Regions from separate parts of the Klebsiella sp. M041 genome, predicted to be linked through region 2. Evidence: predicted binding sites of a transcription regulator. Region 2 holds the regulator's gene; each other region holds the start of a gene.
The links. Region 2 encodes Fur, which represses iron uptake genes when iron is present. Its sites were predicted from a motif close to ATAATAATGAGAACNACTATCAA; they were not measured.
Positions count from the first base shown of each region.

Region 1: a site for Fur is predicted at 3,821-3,843, ahead of AC6CWS_RS00790 (Nramp family divalent metal transporter). Genes of this name have one in related genera too.
Region 3: a site for Fur is predicted at 3,767-3,789, ahead of fepD (Fe(3+)-siderophore ABC transporter permease). Genes of this name have one in related genera too.

Region 1 covers NZ_JCAXWU010000001.1:158,126-163,410, forward strand. The annotation lists gene AC6CWS_RS00780 (EAL domain-containing protein) at 116-2,287, shown strand; gene nupC (nucleoside permease NupC) at 2,336-3,538, opposite strand; gene AC6CWS_RS00790 (Nramp family divalent metal transporter) at 3,885-5,126, shown strand; gene AC6CWS_RS00795 (DUF2502 domain-containing protein) at 5,184-5,285, opposite strand, start outside.
Region 2 covers NZ_JCAXWU010000008.1:180,154-185,438, reverse strand. The annotation lists gene tcuB (tricarballylate utilization 4Fe-4S protein TcuB) at 1-1,014, opposite strand, end outside; gene tcuA (FAD-dependent tricarballylate dehydrogenase TcuA) at 1,001-2,404, opposite strand; gene tcuR (tricarballylate utilization LysR family transcriptional regulator TcuR) at 2,502-3,428, opposite strand; gene fur (ferric iron uptake transcriptional regulator) at 3,556-4,008, opposite strand; gene fldA (flavodoxin FldA) at 4,300-4,830, opposite strand; gene ybfE (LexA regulated protein) at 4,982-5,275, opposite strand.
Region 3 covers NZ_JCAXWU010000005.1:316-5,600, reverse strand. The annotation lists gene entF (enterobactin non-ribosomal peptide synthetase EntF) at 1-898, shown strand, start outside; gene fepC (iron-enterobactin ABC transporter ATP-binding protein) at 963-1,757, opposite strand; gene fepG (iron-enterobactin ABC transporter permease) at 1,754-2,746, opposite strand; gene fepD (Fe(3+)-siderophore ABC transporter permease) at 2,743-3,750, opposite strand; gene entS (enterobactin transporter EntS) at 3,863-5,104, shown strand.

The DNA.
Region 1 (5,285 bases), on a different contig from region 2:
AATCGAAAGTAATTTCAGACTTTTTCCTGATAATTAACCTTGCTTGCCCTAAATAAGCAACATAACATTTCCCCCATTAAACGTAATGAGGTTGCCGGAGTTTTAATTAACAATAATGGTTGATAAAATTAACATTAATATCAAAAAAACTCTGTTGGCCTTTATCGTCTGTTTAGTCGTTATTCCGCTGGCTCGTTTTATTTCACCGCAAACGGTTATTGATGGCAATCTTATTTATATTGCCTGGCTGCCAATCAGCGTAATGTTTTCTGTTATTTTTATTTTTGGTCGCTATGCGATTGCGCCATTAATTTTCGCCTTTGCCATTACCAATAGCCTGATAATTAAATTAACGCTACCGCAGGCGTTTATCTTACTCTTTTGTCAGCTGTTTGCGGTGTTCGTCTCCTGCGCTATTCTAAGACTGATGGTGGGTAAGCGCTGGCGCTGTGGTCCAACGGCGAAACATATGGGGGCGCGGATCTTCTGGGGCGGGTTCTTCGCGCCGGTGCTGCTGAAAATCACCATGTACCTCGCCGGACAATATTTTGCGTTTCCCCTATCTATTACCAGCTATTTTGGTAGTATGCCGTTGATTTACACCGTAATAGATATTCAAAGTTTAATCAGCGCCGCATTAATTTTTACCACCTTTTTATATTATCCAATGCGGATGATTATCAATCCACGCTACGCTCGACGATTCTGGCGGCAGGAATGTTTACCGTGGCTGGCAGCAAAATATCGTTCCTTTACGCTATATTGGTTTATTGCGCTGGCGGTGATATTAACGCTATTGTGTGCGCCGTATCAGTCTGAATTTATTGCCGGTTATTTAGTTCCGGTGATTTTTATCGTCTACTTTATCGGGATTAGCCGGATTGGTCATGCGCTGCTGCGTATTTCATGGTCGGTCTCGGCTTTTTTACTGGTGGTGTATAACAAAAACTTTCTCCAGGGCGTCCAAAGCGAGTATTCATTATCCTTTGTGCTGTCAGTGTTGATCTCCTTTACTATCTGTTTGTTTTATATGGCAGACACCTATGCCCGCAGCGATCGCAATAAACGCCGCTGGCGTAGTCAGGCGGAAGAAGATCCGCTGACTGGCTTGCCTAACCTGCGCGCGCTGGAGAGCCATTTACAGAGCTGTCCGCAGCAGGTTATCTGCAGCCTGCGTATTCATAATCTCGACTTTCTCAGCAGGCATTATGGCCTGATGATGGGGGTGGACTGTAAACGGCAGATTATTCGGGCGCTGCAACCGCTGCTGGGGGCGGCGGATAAAGTTTTCCAGGTGCCGGGCAGCGAACTGATCCTCGTGCTTGACGGACCGGAGCCTTCATCCCGTTTGCACCATATGGTCGCGGTTCTCAACCACAAAAAATTCAGCTGGCACAATCAGCCGCTGGATCTGGAGTTTGGCGCGGCCTGGGGCCGCGACGACGGTCAGCGCGAGGGCCTTCACCAGATGCTGGGTCAGCTAAGCTGGCTTTCCGAACAGGCGGGCAGCGAACGTCGGGTGCTGGCGCTGGATGAGGAGCAGGAGCTGGTGGTGGATCAAACCACCGAGCAGGTGCGCCTCCTCATGCGCGTCAAGCAGGTGCTCAAAGAGCGGGCGCTCATGCTCTATGCGCAACCGATTCAGAACAGGGAAGGGGAGGGATATCATGAGATCCTCACCCGGATGCGCTGTGGCGATAGCGTCATTATGCCCGATCAGTTTATCCCGTTGATTGTGCAGTTTAACCTCAGCCAACGTTTCGACATGCTGGTGCTGGAGACCTTGTTCAGCGTGCTTCATCAGCACGCTGGCCAGCGATTCTCGGTCAATCTGCTGCCTGCAACCCTGATGCAAAAGGATAGCGCCGCGCAGATTATCGCGCTGTTTCAACGCTATGCGGTCTCACCAGACCTTATCACTATTGAAGTCACTGAAGAGCAGGCCTTTTCCAATGCCGACATCAGCCGGCAAAATCTTGAAGCGCTGCGCGCGTTTGGCTGCGCCATCGCCATTGATGACTTTGGCACCGGATATGCGAACTATGAACGACTGAAGCATCTCCAGGCCGATATCATCAAGATTGACGGCTGCTTCGTCCGCGACATCCTCACTGACCCGCTGGACGCCATTATGGTGAAATCGATTGTCGAGATGGCGCGGGCGAAACAGATGAGCGTGGTGGCGGAATATGTCGAAAGCGAACCGCAAAAAGCGCGCTTGCTGGAGCTGGGGGTGAATTATCTGCAGGGCTACCTGGTGGGCAAGCCTCAGCCGCTGGGCGAATGAAGGGTAAAAAAAAGCCGGGCATCGCCCGGCTCAGATGACAGGCGCCTGTTACAGAACCAGAGCCGCAATAGAAGCAGACAGGACGCTGACCAGCGTGGAGCCGTAAACCAGCTTCAGACCGAAGCGAGAAACCACGTTGCCCTGTTCTTCGTTCAGACCTTTGATCGCCCCGGCGATGATGCCGATAGACGAGAAGTTGGCGAAGGAGACCAGGAAGATAGAGATAATGCCTTCCGCGCGCGGGGAGAGCGTCGAGGCGATTTTCTGCAGATCCATCATGGCGACGAATTCATTGGAGACCAGCTTGGTAGCCATAATACTGCCCACCTGCAGCGCTTCGCTTGCCGGCACGCCCATCACCCAGGCGACCGGGTAGAAGATATAGCCAAGGATCCCCTGGAAGGAGATGCTGTAGCCGAACCAGCCGGTCACAGTGGCGAACAGGGCGTTCAGCGCGGAGATCAGCGCGATGAAGCCGATCAGCATCGCCGCCACGATAATCGCGACTTTAAAGCCCGCCAGAATGTACTCGCCCAGCATCTCGAAGAAGCTTTGACCTTCGTGCAGATTCGACATCTGCAGATTTTCTTCACTCTCTTCCACACGGTACGGGTTAATCAACGACAGAACGATAAAGGTGCTGAACATGTTGAGCACCAGCGCCGCGACGACGTACTTCGGCTGCAGCATGGTCATGTATGCGCCAACGATGGACATCGATACGGTGGACATCGCGGTCGCCGCCATGGTGTACATACGGTTGCGCGACATTTTGCCGAGAATATCTTTATAGGCAATAAAGTTTTCCGACTGGCCGAGGATCAGCGAGCTGACGGCGTTGAAGGACTCCAGCTTGCCCATGCCGTTGATTTTCGACAGCACGGTACCGATGGCGCGAATAACAATCGGCAGGATGCGAATATGCTGCAAAATACCGATCAACGCGGAAATGAAGACGATAGGGCACAGAACCTTAAGGAAGAAGAAGGCCAGACCTTTGTCGTTCATGCTGCCGAACACGAAGTTTGTCCCTTCGTTGGCAAAGCCGAGAAGTTTTTCAAACATCTCGGAGAAGCCTTTCACAAAACCCAGACCAATATCGGAGTTCAGGAAGAACCAGGCCAGCAGGACTTCAATGACAAGCAGTTGAACAACATAACGAATACGGATCTTTTTACGGTCATGACTGACCAACAGGGCCAGTATAGCCACCACAACGATCGCGAGGACAAAATGCAAGACGCGGTCCATAGTTGCTCCAAATATGAGGCAGGTTAAATTTCCGTGCACATTCTATGCAACGGCTTTAAAGAAAACGAGATCAATTGCACACTATTGCAAGGAACTGTGACCAATGGCAAAAATAGTGATCAAACATCCACTTTTGTTATGTTACGTAAAGGTTTTAAAAGTTGCATTCTTGTACTACTCTTAATAGCGGGCGCGATCGGGTTTACTGACGCCCGTTTTTCATTTCCGGCCAGCAATTGTTCCCTCCTATCACAGCAATCATTATCTCCATTCTAAATGAACTTGATAATCATTCGCATTTTGATAGCATGAAACATAGCAAAGGCTATATTTCCAGAGGCAGAAGATGACTAGCAGTCGCGTTGAGAATAGCAGTAGTCGCGCCGCGCGCAAGGTGAAGCTCGCCTTAATGGGGCCAGCTTTCGTCGCTGCCATTGGCTATATCGATCCGGGTAATTTCGCCACGAATATTCAGGCTGGCGCCAGCTTTGGCTATCAGCTGCTGTGGGTGGTGGTATGGGCCAACCTGATGGCAATGCTGATCCAGGTGCTCTCTGCCAAACTCGGCATTGCCACCGGTAAAAACCTGGCCGAGCAGATCCGCGACCATTACCCGCGCCCGGTAGTGTGGTTTTACTGGGTGCAGGCGGAAATCATCGCCATGGCCACCGACCTGGCCGAATTTATCGGCGCTGCGATTGGCTTTAAGCTGGTGCTGGGCGTATCGCTTCTGCAAGGGGCGGTGCTGACCGGGGTGGCGACCTTCCTGATCCTGATGCTGCAGCGGCGCGGACAAAAACCGCTGGAGAAGGTGATTGGCGGCTTGCTGCTGTTTGTTGCCGTCGCCTATGTCGTTGAATTGATCTTTTCCCAGCCCGCGCTGGCTCCCCTGACCAAAGGGCTGGTGATCCCTACGCTGCCCAACGGTGAGGCGGTATTCTTAGCCGCCGGGGTGCTGGGGGCCACCATTATGCCGCACGTGATCTACTTACACTCCTCGCTTACCCAGCACCTGCACGGCGGGACGCGAAAAGAGCGCTATAACGCGACCCGCTGGGATGTGGCGATCGCCATGACCATTGCCGGGTTCGTCAACCTGGCGATGATGGCGACCGCCGCGGCGGCATTCCATTTCAATGGCCATACCGGCGTCGCCGATCTTGATCAGGCTTACAGAACGCTGGAGCCGCTGCTGAGCCATGCGGCGGCGACCATCTTTGGCCTCAGCCTGGTCGCTGCAGGTTTATCATCGACGGTGGTGGGGACTCTCGCAGGTCAGGTGGTCATGCAGGGCTTCATTCGCTTTCATATTCCGCTGTGGTTTCGCCGGGCGGTCACCATGCTGCCGTCGTTTGTCGTCATTCTGCTGGGGCTGGATCCAACGCGCATCCTGGTGATGAGTCAGGTGTTGCTGAGCTTTGGTATTGCGCTTGCCCTGGTACCGCTGCTGATATTTACCAGCAATGCAAGGCTAATGGGAGACCTGGTGAATACCCGCTGGGTGAGAGGCATCGGCTGGGCGATAGTCGCGATTGTGGTGAGCCTGAACGGCTGGTTAATTGTGGGATCGCTGCTCGGGGTGGATTAATGACCTCCTGATGCGGAATAAAGCGAAGGGGAGCCGATGGGCTCCCCTTTTCGTCTGTTAGTGATGGCCATGTCCATGACCGTGACCACGCCCGCCGGGACCACGTCCCCAGCCGCCGCGGCGATCGTCGCGGTCGCTCCAGCCCGCGCGATAGCCGCG
Region 2 (5,285 bases):
CACCCCGAGGTGGATGGCGAGCAGGACGCCCATCCACGAAGTATCCCGCCCCGCCAGCAGCGCCAGGCCGGTGAAGCTGGTCAGCAGCAGCAGCAGAATAAATCCGCGATCCATCGGTTTCTGCCGCGCGTCGCCGTGCAGCGGCGAGCGGCGCAGGTTCAGCCACAGCAGGCCCGCCGGGCCGACCAGCAGGCCGATGCCGCCGAGGGTGCCGAGCAGCACCGGCAGGCTGAAGAAGGGGTAGGGGGCTTCCTGGCCGGCGATATAGTGATAGCCCGTGGCCACCACGGTGGCGGCGAAGCAGAGCATAAAGCCGTAGAAGGTGCAGTGGTGGAAACGGCGGCGCAGCAGGGTGAAGGCGTCATCGGCTTCGTTGCAGCCTTTCCCGTGCCCGCCGTCGAGATATTTCAGCGTCAGCGCATCATGGGATGCCTTCGCAATATCAATCGGTTGCGGCTGGCCCGGGGAGATCTCGCGCCAGAAGCGGATCACCCCGCTCATCAGTAAGCCAATCGCCAGCACAAAGACCGAACCAAACATCCACGCCAGCAGGTTATGGGGGAATATCTGGTAGAAGTCGCCCGCCAGCGGCGGATGGCGCAGCGAGCCTTTGAGCCCCATCGCCAGCAGCAGAAAGACAATCAGGCCGCCGACCAGCGCCAGCACGGTGGTCATGCCGGCCCGGCGGTACAGGCTGCTAAAGGCGGCGGGCTGGGCGTAGTGTTGATAGGTCTCGAGCCGGACTTCGGCCATCGCCTTCGGCACGTTAATGGCGAACTCGTGCGGTGGCGCATACTGGCAGGCATGCAGGCAAGCGCCGCAGTTATGGCACAGGTTAGCCAGATAGTTGATATCCGCCTTGCCAAAGGCCAGGCGCTGGGTCATCGCCGGGAACACGGCGCAAAACCCTTCGCAGTAGCGGCAGGCGTTACACACCTGCATCACCCGTTCGACTTCCGCCTCCGGTTCGGTGATGATCTGCGCGTCAATGATCAGCTTTTCAAGCGACTTCATGGTGTTTCTCCTGCTGCGCCGACCGGGCGGCTTGCTGGCCGGCGATGCGGCCGAAGGTGGTGCCGATCGACATCCCGACGCCGGCGGTGTAGCCCTTGCCCAGCACGTTGCCGGCCATCATTTCCCCGGCGACGAACAGATTACGGCTGGGTTGACCGGCGAAATGGACGGCGGCGGTGTCGTCGACGTAGAGCCCGAGGTAGGTGAAGGTGATCCCCGGACGCAGGGCGTAGCCGTAGTAAGGCGGCGTATCGATGGGGCGCGCCCAGTGGGTTTTCGCCGGCGTGAGGCCAGAGGTCGCGCAGTTATCCAGGCGGGTGTGATCGAACTGGCCCGGCGCGCAGGCGGCATTATAGTCGGCGATGGTTTGCGCTAAGCGTTCGCCGTCCAGCCCCAGCTGGCGGGCCAGTTCCGCGATGGTATTGGCCTGAGCGCCGGGAAAGACGGGGGGCATAAAGTGGCCGATGGCTTTGCTGTCGATGATCGAGTAGCCGATCTGTCCTGGCTGGTGGGCGACCAGTCGGCCCCAGATGGCGTAGCGTTTAGGCCAGAAATCTTCCCCCTCATCATAAAAGCGCACGGCATCGCGGTTGACCACCACCCCCAGCGAAACGCAGTCGACGCGGGTGCAGATCCCGCCGTCATAGAGCGGCGCCCGGGCGTCAATGGCGACGCAGTGGGACTGGGAAGGATCGCCGATGATATCGGCCCCGGCGTCGATCATAAACTTGAGCAGCCCCCCCTGGTTGAAGCGCGTGCCGCGGATGAGAAAGTTATCGGCGGGCCATTCGCCGCGGTCATTTTGCCCCCAGGCCTCGCGCAGCCACTCGCGGTTGGATTCAAATCCGCCGGCGGCGAGGACGCAGCTTCTCGCGACAATCCGTTCCTCGCCCGCCAGCGCGGCGACAAATTCACCGTTGCGCAGTTCCAGGGCCTGCACCGGCGTGTTGTAGCGGATCTGCACCCCCATCCGCTCTGCGCTGCGGTAATAGGCATTGACCAGCGCTTTGCCGCCGCCCATAAAAAAGGCGTTGGTGCGGGCCACGTGCAGGGCGCCGGAGAGCGGCGGCTGAAAGTTAACCCCGTGCTGACGCATCCAGTCCCGGCACTGTGACGAGGTGCGGATCACCAGCCGGGCCAGCGCTTCGTTGGTGTTCCCTTCGGTGACGCGCAGCAGATCCTGCCAGTACTCCTCTTCCGGATAGCTGTCGACCAGCACGTCCTGCGGCGCATCGTGCATACAGCGCAGGTTACGCGTGTGCTGCGAGTTGCCGCCTCGCCACTCCCGCGGCGCCGCCTCCAGCAGCAGCACCGAGGCGCCGGCTTCCCGGGCGGTTAAGGCGGCGCATAGCGCGGCATTGCCGCCGCCAATGACCAGTACATCCACCATTATCGGCTCCCTTACAATTTAATGATTTGTTAAATTTGTAATGGGAATGTAGGCGGTAACGGCGACGGGGCGCTATGGCGTAACGCTAAAGAGGGGTTTAGTTAACGTAAAGGGTGGCGCCTGGCCAGCGATCGGACTCCACCAGCTGGCGCATGACTTTGCTTAGTATGACCCGTGCCGCAAGGCCTGCCGGGGTGAGCTCATCATCCGACAGGCTGACCAGAAAATTGGGGCGGCTGAGGATCGGATTAGCGATGCCGATCACCCTCAGCGCCTGATGGTCGAGATGGGAAATAGCGGCCCCGGGCTGCAGAGTGGCGCCCAGTCCGCTGCGCACGGCCTGCATCAGCAGGGCCAGACCGTCAATGTCCGCCACCACCTCAACGCTGAGGCTGTGCTGCTGGCAAACCGCCTCCAGCCTGCCGCGCAGGCCGTGGCCCTGGCTTGGCATAATCAGCGGCAGGGTGGTGAGCTGGTCAGGGGAAACAGGGTCATCCGGCAGCGAGGCCAACAGCGCATGGGTGCCGATCAGGAACAGGCGCTCTTCGAGCACCGGTCTGGCGCTCCAGCGCAGGATCTTCTCCTGCTGGAAGACGATGGCTAAATCCAGCTGGCGGGTGTTGATCATCCGCTCCAGATTCCCGGAGAGGCTTTCCACCAGGTGCAGGCGGACGTCGGGGTAGCTCTCGCGCATCGCGTTGATGAACGGTACGCCAAGAACGGAGGCGGTGCTGGGGGCCATGCCGACGCTGACGTGGCCCGACAGCCGCGCCTCGCGGGCGGCGAGGATGGCATCATCGGCATGACGCAGCGCCAGCTGCGCCTGTGAGTAGAAAGCGAGGCCCGCGCTGGTGGGCGTCACGCCGCGAGAGGTTCGCTGCAGGAGGCGAATGGACAGCTCATTTTCCAGACGCGCGATCTGCTGGCTGAGCGCCGAGACGCCGATATTCAGATCGAGCGCGGCGCGGCCCATGCTGCCGGTTTCAACAATGCGCGTAAAATAGCGTAGCTGGCGAAGTTCCATATCAACTCTCCGGACAAAGCGGGGACTCGCGAGGGTCGCCGCCGGGACGTGAGCGGGAAGCGCGGCAGAAGCGCCCATAAAAAAGCCAACCGGCTGGTTGGCTTTTCAGAGCAGGCGAAGCAGGGAATTACTTTTCCACCGCGTCGTGGGCGTGTTCGTCCTCGCGGCAATCACCTTCCGCACAGTGACCGTACAGATACAGACTGTGGTTGGTCAGGCGGATGCCGTGACGGGAAGCGATTTCACGCTGGCGCGCTTCGATAGAGTCATCACTGAATTCGATCACTTTGCCGCAGTCGAGGCAGATCAGGTGATCGTGGTGATGCTGCTGGGTCAGTTCGAAAACGGATTTACCGCCTTCAAAATTATGACGAGTCACGATACCGGCGTCATCAAACTGGTTGAGGACGCGGTAAACGGTCGCCAGACCAATCTCTTCGCCCATGTCGATCAGGCGTTTATATAAGTCTTCCGCACTGACATGATGGTTATCCGGTTCCTGCAGCACTTCAAGGATTTTCAGTCGAGGAAGTGTGACTTTCAGGCCAGCCTTCTTTAATGCGGTATTGTTGTCAGTCATGCGGAATCTGTCCTGTTGCTAAACGATCTACTTCCTTCAACGGAAGTCATACAGAAATTAACCCGACGTAATGCGTCTCATTATAGAACTGCCACTGGTAAATGAAAACTGCAAGCATCGGGCCTGGTTTGCTGTCAAAAACGAGGCACCAGCTACAAACTGCGTCACGTGCCTCGTAGAATCAGAGGACATTGTACAGATATGTGATTAAAAGTTAAAAACTTGTAGCTATTAGTTTGATTGCTTTTGTCTATTAATACGACGCAACTCAATGATTGCGCCGCTTAATTATCAGGCGTTTTTGATTTCTTCGAGGTGCAGCTCTTCAGCCACCTGCTTCACCCACTTCTCAACGCGCTCGTTGGTCAGTTCCGGCTGACGGTCTTCATCAATGGCGAGGCCGACGAAGTGGTCGTCATCCGCCAGGCCTTTGGAGGCCTCGAAGTGATAGCCGGCAGTCGGCCAGTGGCCAACGATGGTCGCGCCGCGCGGCTCAATGATGTCGCGGATGGTGCCCAGCGCATCGCAGAAGTACTCTGCGTAGTCTTCCTGGTCGCCGCAGCCGAACAGCGCCACCAGCTTGCCGTTAAAGTCGATCTCTTCCAGCGTCGGGAAGAAGTCGTCCCAGTCACACTGGGCTTCACCGTAGTACCAGGTCGGGATGCCGAGCAGCAGGATGTCGTGGGCTTCCAGATCTTCTTTGCTGCTTTTGGCAATGTCGTGAACATCAGCAACATCTTTACCAAGCTGCTTTTGAATCATTTTTGCAATATTTTCGGTGTTGCCGGTGTCGCTGCCAAAAAAGATGCCGATGATTGCCATGAGTAAAATAACCTCTTGAAACTTAAATGATGTGGTAGGGACGCGATGCCCACAGATAACGGCAATCATAGCAGAACAGGCAAGGACGCGGAAACAGCAATCACGCCCGACTGCACACTCTGCTACATGAATGCGGATTTTTCGCGGAAAGTTAGACTTTTCCCTGGCTGCGCAGGGCGGTTAATTGCGTCATCAGCATCTCTTCGATGAGATCGCTGCGGCTCATATTACGCGCTTCCGCCAGTTCGTTAAGCGCATCGACCGCGTCGGCGTTGAGCTTTAGCTCCACGCGCTTCAGCCCGCGCACTTTATCGCGTTTCAGCTGATTACGTTTGTTGATGCGCAGTTGTTCATCGCGCGACAGCGGATTGGTTTTTGGTCTTCCCGGGCGACGCTCGTTTGCGAACAAATCTAATGTCGTACGGTCCGTTTGTTCTTTTGCCATGATTCTGAGT
Region 3 (5,285 bases), on a different contig from region 2:
CGCTGATTTCTTCGCCCTCGGCGGCCATTCGCTGCTGGCGATGCGCCTGGCGGCGCAGCTCAGCCGCCAGCTGGCGCGGCAGGTGACCCCGGGGCAGGTGATGGTGGCCTCGACGGTGGGCAAACTGAGCGCGCTGCTGGCCGCCGATCTCAGCGATGAGCAGGCTCAGCGCCTGGGGCTGGATGCGCTTCTGCCGCTGCGCGAGAGCGACGGCCCAACGCTGTTCTGTTTCCATCCGGCCTCCGGCTTCGCCTGGCAGTTCAGCGTGCTCGCGCGCTATCTCAGCCCGCGCTGGTCGATTACCGGTATTCAGTCGCCGCGCCCGCAGGGGCCGATGGCCGGCGCCGCCAGCCTCGACGAGGTGTGTGAGCATCATCTGCAAACGCTGTTGGCGCAGCAGCCGCACGGTCCTTATTATCTGTTCGGCTATTCGCTCGGCGGCACCTTAGCCCAGGGCATTGCCGCCCGCTTGCGCCAGCGCGGCGAAGCGGTGGCCTTCCTCGGCCTGCTGGATACCTGGCCGCCGGAGACGCAAAACTGGGCGGAGAAAGAGGCGAACGGGCTGGATCCGGCGGTGCTGGCGGAAATTGCCCGCGAGCGCGAAGCGTTCCTCGCCGCCCAGCAGGGGCAAGCCTCCGGCGAGCTGTTCAGCGCCATCGAAGGCAACTATGCCGACGCGGTGCGGCTGTTAACCACCGCGCACAGCGCGAAGTTTGACGGTAAGGCGACGCTGTTCGTGGCGGAGAAGACGCGGCAGGCGGGGATGGATCCGCAGGTCGTATGGGGCCCGTGGGTGGGCGAGCTGGAGGTGTTCAGCCAGAACTGCGCCCACGTCGACATTATCTCCCCGCAGGCCTTTGAAGCCATCGGCCCGGTAGTCAGGGAGATTCTGGGATAACGGTTGAGTTCGGGCTACAGCAGGTAGCCCGGCTCAGCGTCGCGCAAGCCGGGGAAAGGGGAAATTACCGGCGGCCCAGCGGCACCACCAGCGGCGTATGCGCCACCGGATCCTCAATGATCGTGCAGCGCAGACCGTAAATCCGTTCAATCAGATCCGCCGTGACGATCTCCTTCGGCGCCCCCTCGGCGACGATCTTACCGTCGCGCAGGGCGATCAGGTGGGTGGCGTAGCGGCAGGCCTGGTTAAGATCGTGCAGCACCGCCGCCAGGGTATAGCCCTTCTCGCGATTCAGCTCGCTCAACAGCTCCAGCAGGTCGATCTGATGGCTGATGTCCAGCCAGGTGGTCGGCTCATCCAGCAGCATAATCGCCGTCTCCTGGGCCAGCACCATCGCAATCCACGCCCGCTGCCGCTGGCCGCCGGAAAGCGTATCGACGCTCTGCAGCGCCAGGTCGCTGATCCCGGTGGCCCGCATCGCATTATTCACCGCCGCTTCATCTTCTTTGCGCCAGCGGGTGAACAGCGGCTGGTGCGGGTAGCGCCCGCGGGCCACCAGCTCCTGCACCGTAATATCGCCAGGGGTGGTGGCATTTTGCGCCAGCAAGCCGATGCGGCGGGCGACCTCTTTACTGGCGTACTGCTGGATCTGCGCGCCGTCGAGCCAGACATGGCCGCTGGCCGGCGTCATCAGACGGCTGAGGGTGCGCAGCAGCGTCGACTTGCCGCAGCCGTTGGGGCCGATAATGGCGGTGAAGTGGCCGTCAGGGATGGTCACGTTCAGCGACTCGGCGATGGTCTTGTTCCCGTAGGCCAGGGTTAACTGCTCGCCGCGCAAACGGGAGGGGACAGCACTCATTTTTTGCGGGACTCCTGAATCAACAATGCAATAAGGTAAATACCGCCGAGGCTGACGGTTAGTACGCCCACCGGCAGCTGCCAGGGCATAAACAGCCGCTGGGCGCCGTAATCGGCCAGCGCCAGCAGCAGCGCGCCGCACAGGGCCGACTGGCTCAATCCCCAGCGGGCCGTGCCGCTCAGGCGGCGGGCGATGTGCGGCGCCACCAGCGCGATAAATGAGATGGGCCCGGCCAGCGCCGTCGAGGCGGCGGTGAGCACCACCGCCACCAGCATCAGCAGCAGGCGCGAACGCTCAACCTGCACGCCCAGCGCGCAGGCGGTATCGTCGCCCATCTCCAGCAGCCGCATCCGACGAACCAGCAGGGCGCTGCCCACCAGCATCAGCAGGATCAGCGGCGCCGACGGCCAGGTTTTACCCCAGGTCAGGCCGTTAAGCGATCCGGCGTTCCACAGGCCCGCAGAAAGGGCGGTCTCCAGCGAGGCGCGCAGCAGCAGCCAGGTGTTGAAGGCTACCAGCATGGCGCGTACGCCGATGCCGATAATAATCAGGCGAAAGGTCTCGATCCCGTTGCGCCAGGCCAGCAGCCAGACCACCAGCGAGGTGAGTACCCCGCCGGCCATCGCCGCCAGGGCAATCGCCGTCAGGTTCTGGCCGAAGAGAACCATCGCCACCAGCACGCCGCTCCAGGCGCCGGTGTTAAAGCCCATCACGTCCGGGCTGCCGAGCGGGTTACGGGTCAGCGACTGGAAAATGGCGCCGCTGACGCCGAGCGCGGCGCCGATGAGCAGCGCCATTAACACCCGCGGCAGCCGCCATTCGTTCACCACCATCGCGACGTTGCGCGGCGCGTCGCCGAACAGGGCGGAGAAGACCTGGTCAATCGTTAGCGGCACCGGGCCTTGCGCCAGCCCGAGCAGGGAAATCAACAGGCTGGCGGCCAACAGCAGCAGACAGCTGGCTATCAGGCGGCGGGACGGGGCAATCACAGGCCACCTCCGCGCGGCTGGCGCCGCACCAGCCAGATCAGCACCGGCGCGCCGAGAAAGGCGCTCACCACCGATACCCGCAGTTCGCCGGGCACCAGCAGGCGGCCAATCACGTCGGCAAACAGCAGCAGGGCCGGGGTGGCCAGCAGGGTGACCGGCAGCGACCAGCGATGATCGGCCCCCACCAGCCAGCGGGCCATATGCGGCATCATCAGGCCGATAAAGGCGATCGGGCCGACCACGGCGGTGGCGCTGCCGCACAGGACGGTAATCACAATCAGGCCGATCAGCTGGGTGCGGGCGACGCGGCTGCCGAGGGCGGTGGCGGTATCGTTGCCGAGGCTCAGGCTGTTAAGCGCCCGGCTCAGCAGCAGGGCGGCGATCCCCGCCATCGCCACCGGCAGCAGGACAATTTTCAGCGTCTGCAGGGTGCGGATATCCAGCGAACCGGCCTGCCAGAAGCGCAGCTGATCGTAGACGTCCGGGTTGAGCAGGGCGATGCCGTTGGACAGCCCCTCCAGTACCGCCGCGAGGGCGACCCCGGCGAGGGTGAGGCGCACCGGGCTCAGCTGGCCGCCGCCCTGGCTGCCGGTGAAGGCCACCAGCAGCGAGGCGCAGAGCGCGCCGCAAAACGCCAGCAGCAGCTGTTCCTGCGGGGAGGTGATCCCGAACAGCGCAGCGCCGAGGACGATGGCGAAGCTGGCGCCGGAGTTGACCCCCAGCAGGCCGGGGTCGGCCAGCGGGTTACGGGTGAGCGTTTGCATCAGCGCGCCGGCGAGGCCGAGGGCGACGCCGGCCAGCAGACCGGCCAGGGTGCGCGGCAGGCGCGCGTCCAGCACGATGGTGCAGTCGGCGCTTTGACAGGTTCCGCTAAAGGCGGTGAATACCGTGCCGATCGGCAACGATTTGGCGCCGATGGTCAGGCTAAGCGCGGCGGCTAAGGCGAGTAACAGCAACAATCCGGGCACGGCGACAGAGCGTACCGCGGTCGTAGAAAACGACATAACTGACATCCCTGATATGATAATGATAGTAATTATCGTTATCGATTTTATTCAGCTATGGTAGCATGACCCACAGTAAAAAGGGTATTAAAAATAACGACAAGGCGCTGTAATGAACCGACAATCCTGGCTGCTCAACCTCAGCCTGCTGAAAACTCACCCGGCGTTTCGCGCCGTTTTTATCGCTCGCTTTATCTCTATTCTGTCGCTTGGCCTGCTGGGCGTGGCCATCCCGGTGCAGATCCAGATGATGACCCATTCGACCTGGCAGGTCGGGTTGTCGGTGACGCTGACTGGCGCGTCGATGTTTATTGGCCTGATGGTGGGGGGGGTACTGGCCGACCGCTATGAGCGCAAACGCCTGATCCTGCTGGCGCGCGGCACCTGCGGCGTGGGCTTTGTCGGCCTGTGTCTGAACGCCCTGCTGCCGGAGCCGTCGCTGGCGGCGATCTACCTGCTGGGGATCTGGGATGGGTTCTTCGCCTCGTTGGGGGTGACCGCGCTGCTGGCGGCGACGCCGGCGCTGGTGGGGCGGGAAAATCTGATGCAGGCCGGGGCCATCACTATGCTCACGGTGCGTCTGGGCTCGGTGATTTCGCCGATGATCGGCGGCCTGCTGCTGGCCTCCGGCGGCGTGGCCTGGAATTTCGGCCTGGCGGCGGCGGGGACCTTTATCACCACCTTAACCCTGCTGCGTCTGCCACAGCTGCCGCCGCCTCCGCAGCCGCGCGAGCATCCGCTGCGTTCCCTGCTGGCGGGGCTGACCTTCCTCTGCCAGAGTCCGCTTATCGGCGGGATTGCGCTGCTCGGCGGCCTGCTGACCATGGCCAGCGCGGTGCGGGTGCTCTATCCGGCGCTGGCCGGGAGCTGGCAGATGTCGGCAGGGCAGATTGGCCTGCTGTACGCCGCGATTCCGCTCGGCGCGGCGCTGGGGGCGTTGACCAGCGGCCAGCTGGCCCAGACCGTGCGGCCGGGTGCGCTGATGCTGGCGACGACGGTGTGCTCCTTTGTCGCCATTGCGCTGTTCAGCCTGATGCCGCACTGGGCGTTGGGCGCGCTGTGCCTGGCGCTGTTTGGCTGGCTGAGCGCTATTAGCTCGCTGCTGCAGTACACCCTGATCCAGACCCAGACGCCGGAACATATGCTCGGGCGAATTAACGGTCTGTGGACCGCGCAGAACGTTACCGGCGACGCCATCGGCGCGGCGCTGCTCGGCGGGTTAGGGGCGGTGATGACGCCGGTCGCTTCCGCCAGCGCCAGCGGCTGGGCGCTGGCCCTCGTCGGCGTGCTGCTGGTGGGGCTGCTACGCGAGCTGCGCCGTTTCCAGCGCCCGGAAATAGTCAACGAAAGCTGAGTACGGTGTGATTGCCCGGTGGCGGCTACGCCTTACCGGGCCTACGGTACGGCAGGCCGGTGCAAGCTCAGTAGGCCGGTGCAAGCGTAGCGCCGCCCGGCAAAGCGTTCCGACCGCATACTCGTCATGATGCCCGGTGGCGGCTGCGCCTTACCGGGCCTGGGGTACGGCAGGTCGGTGC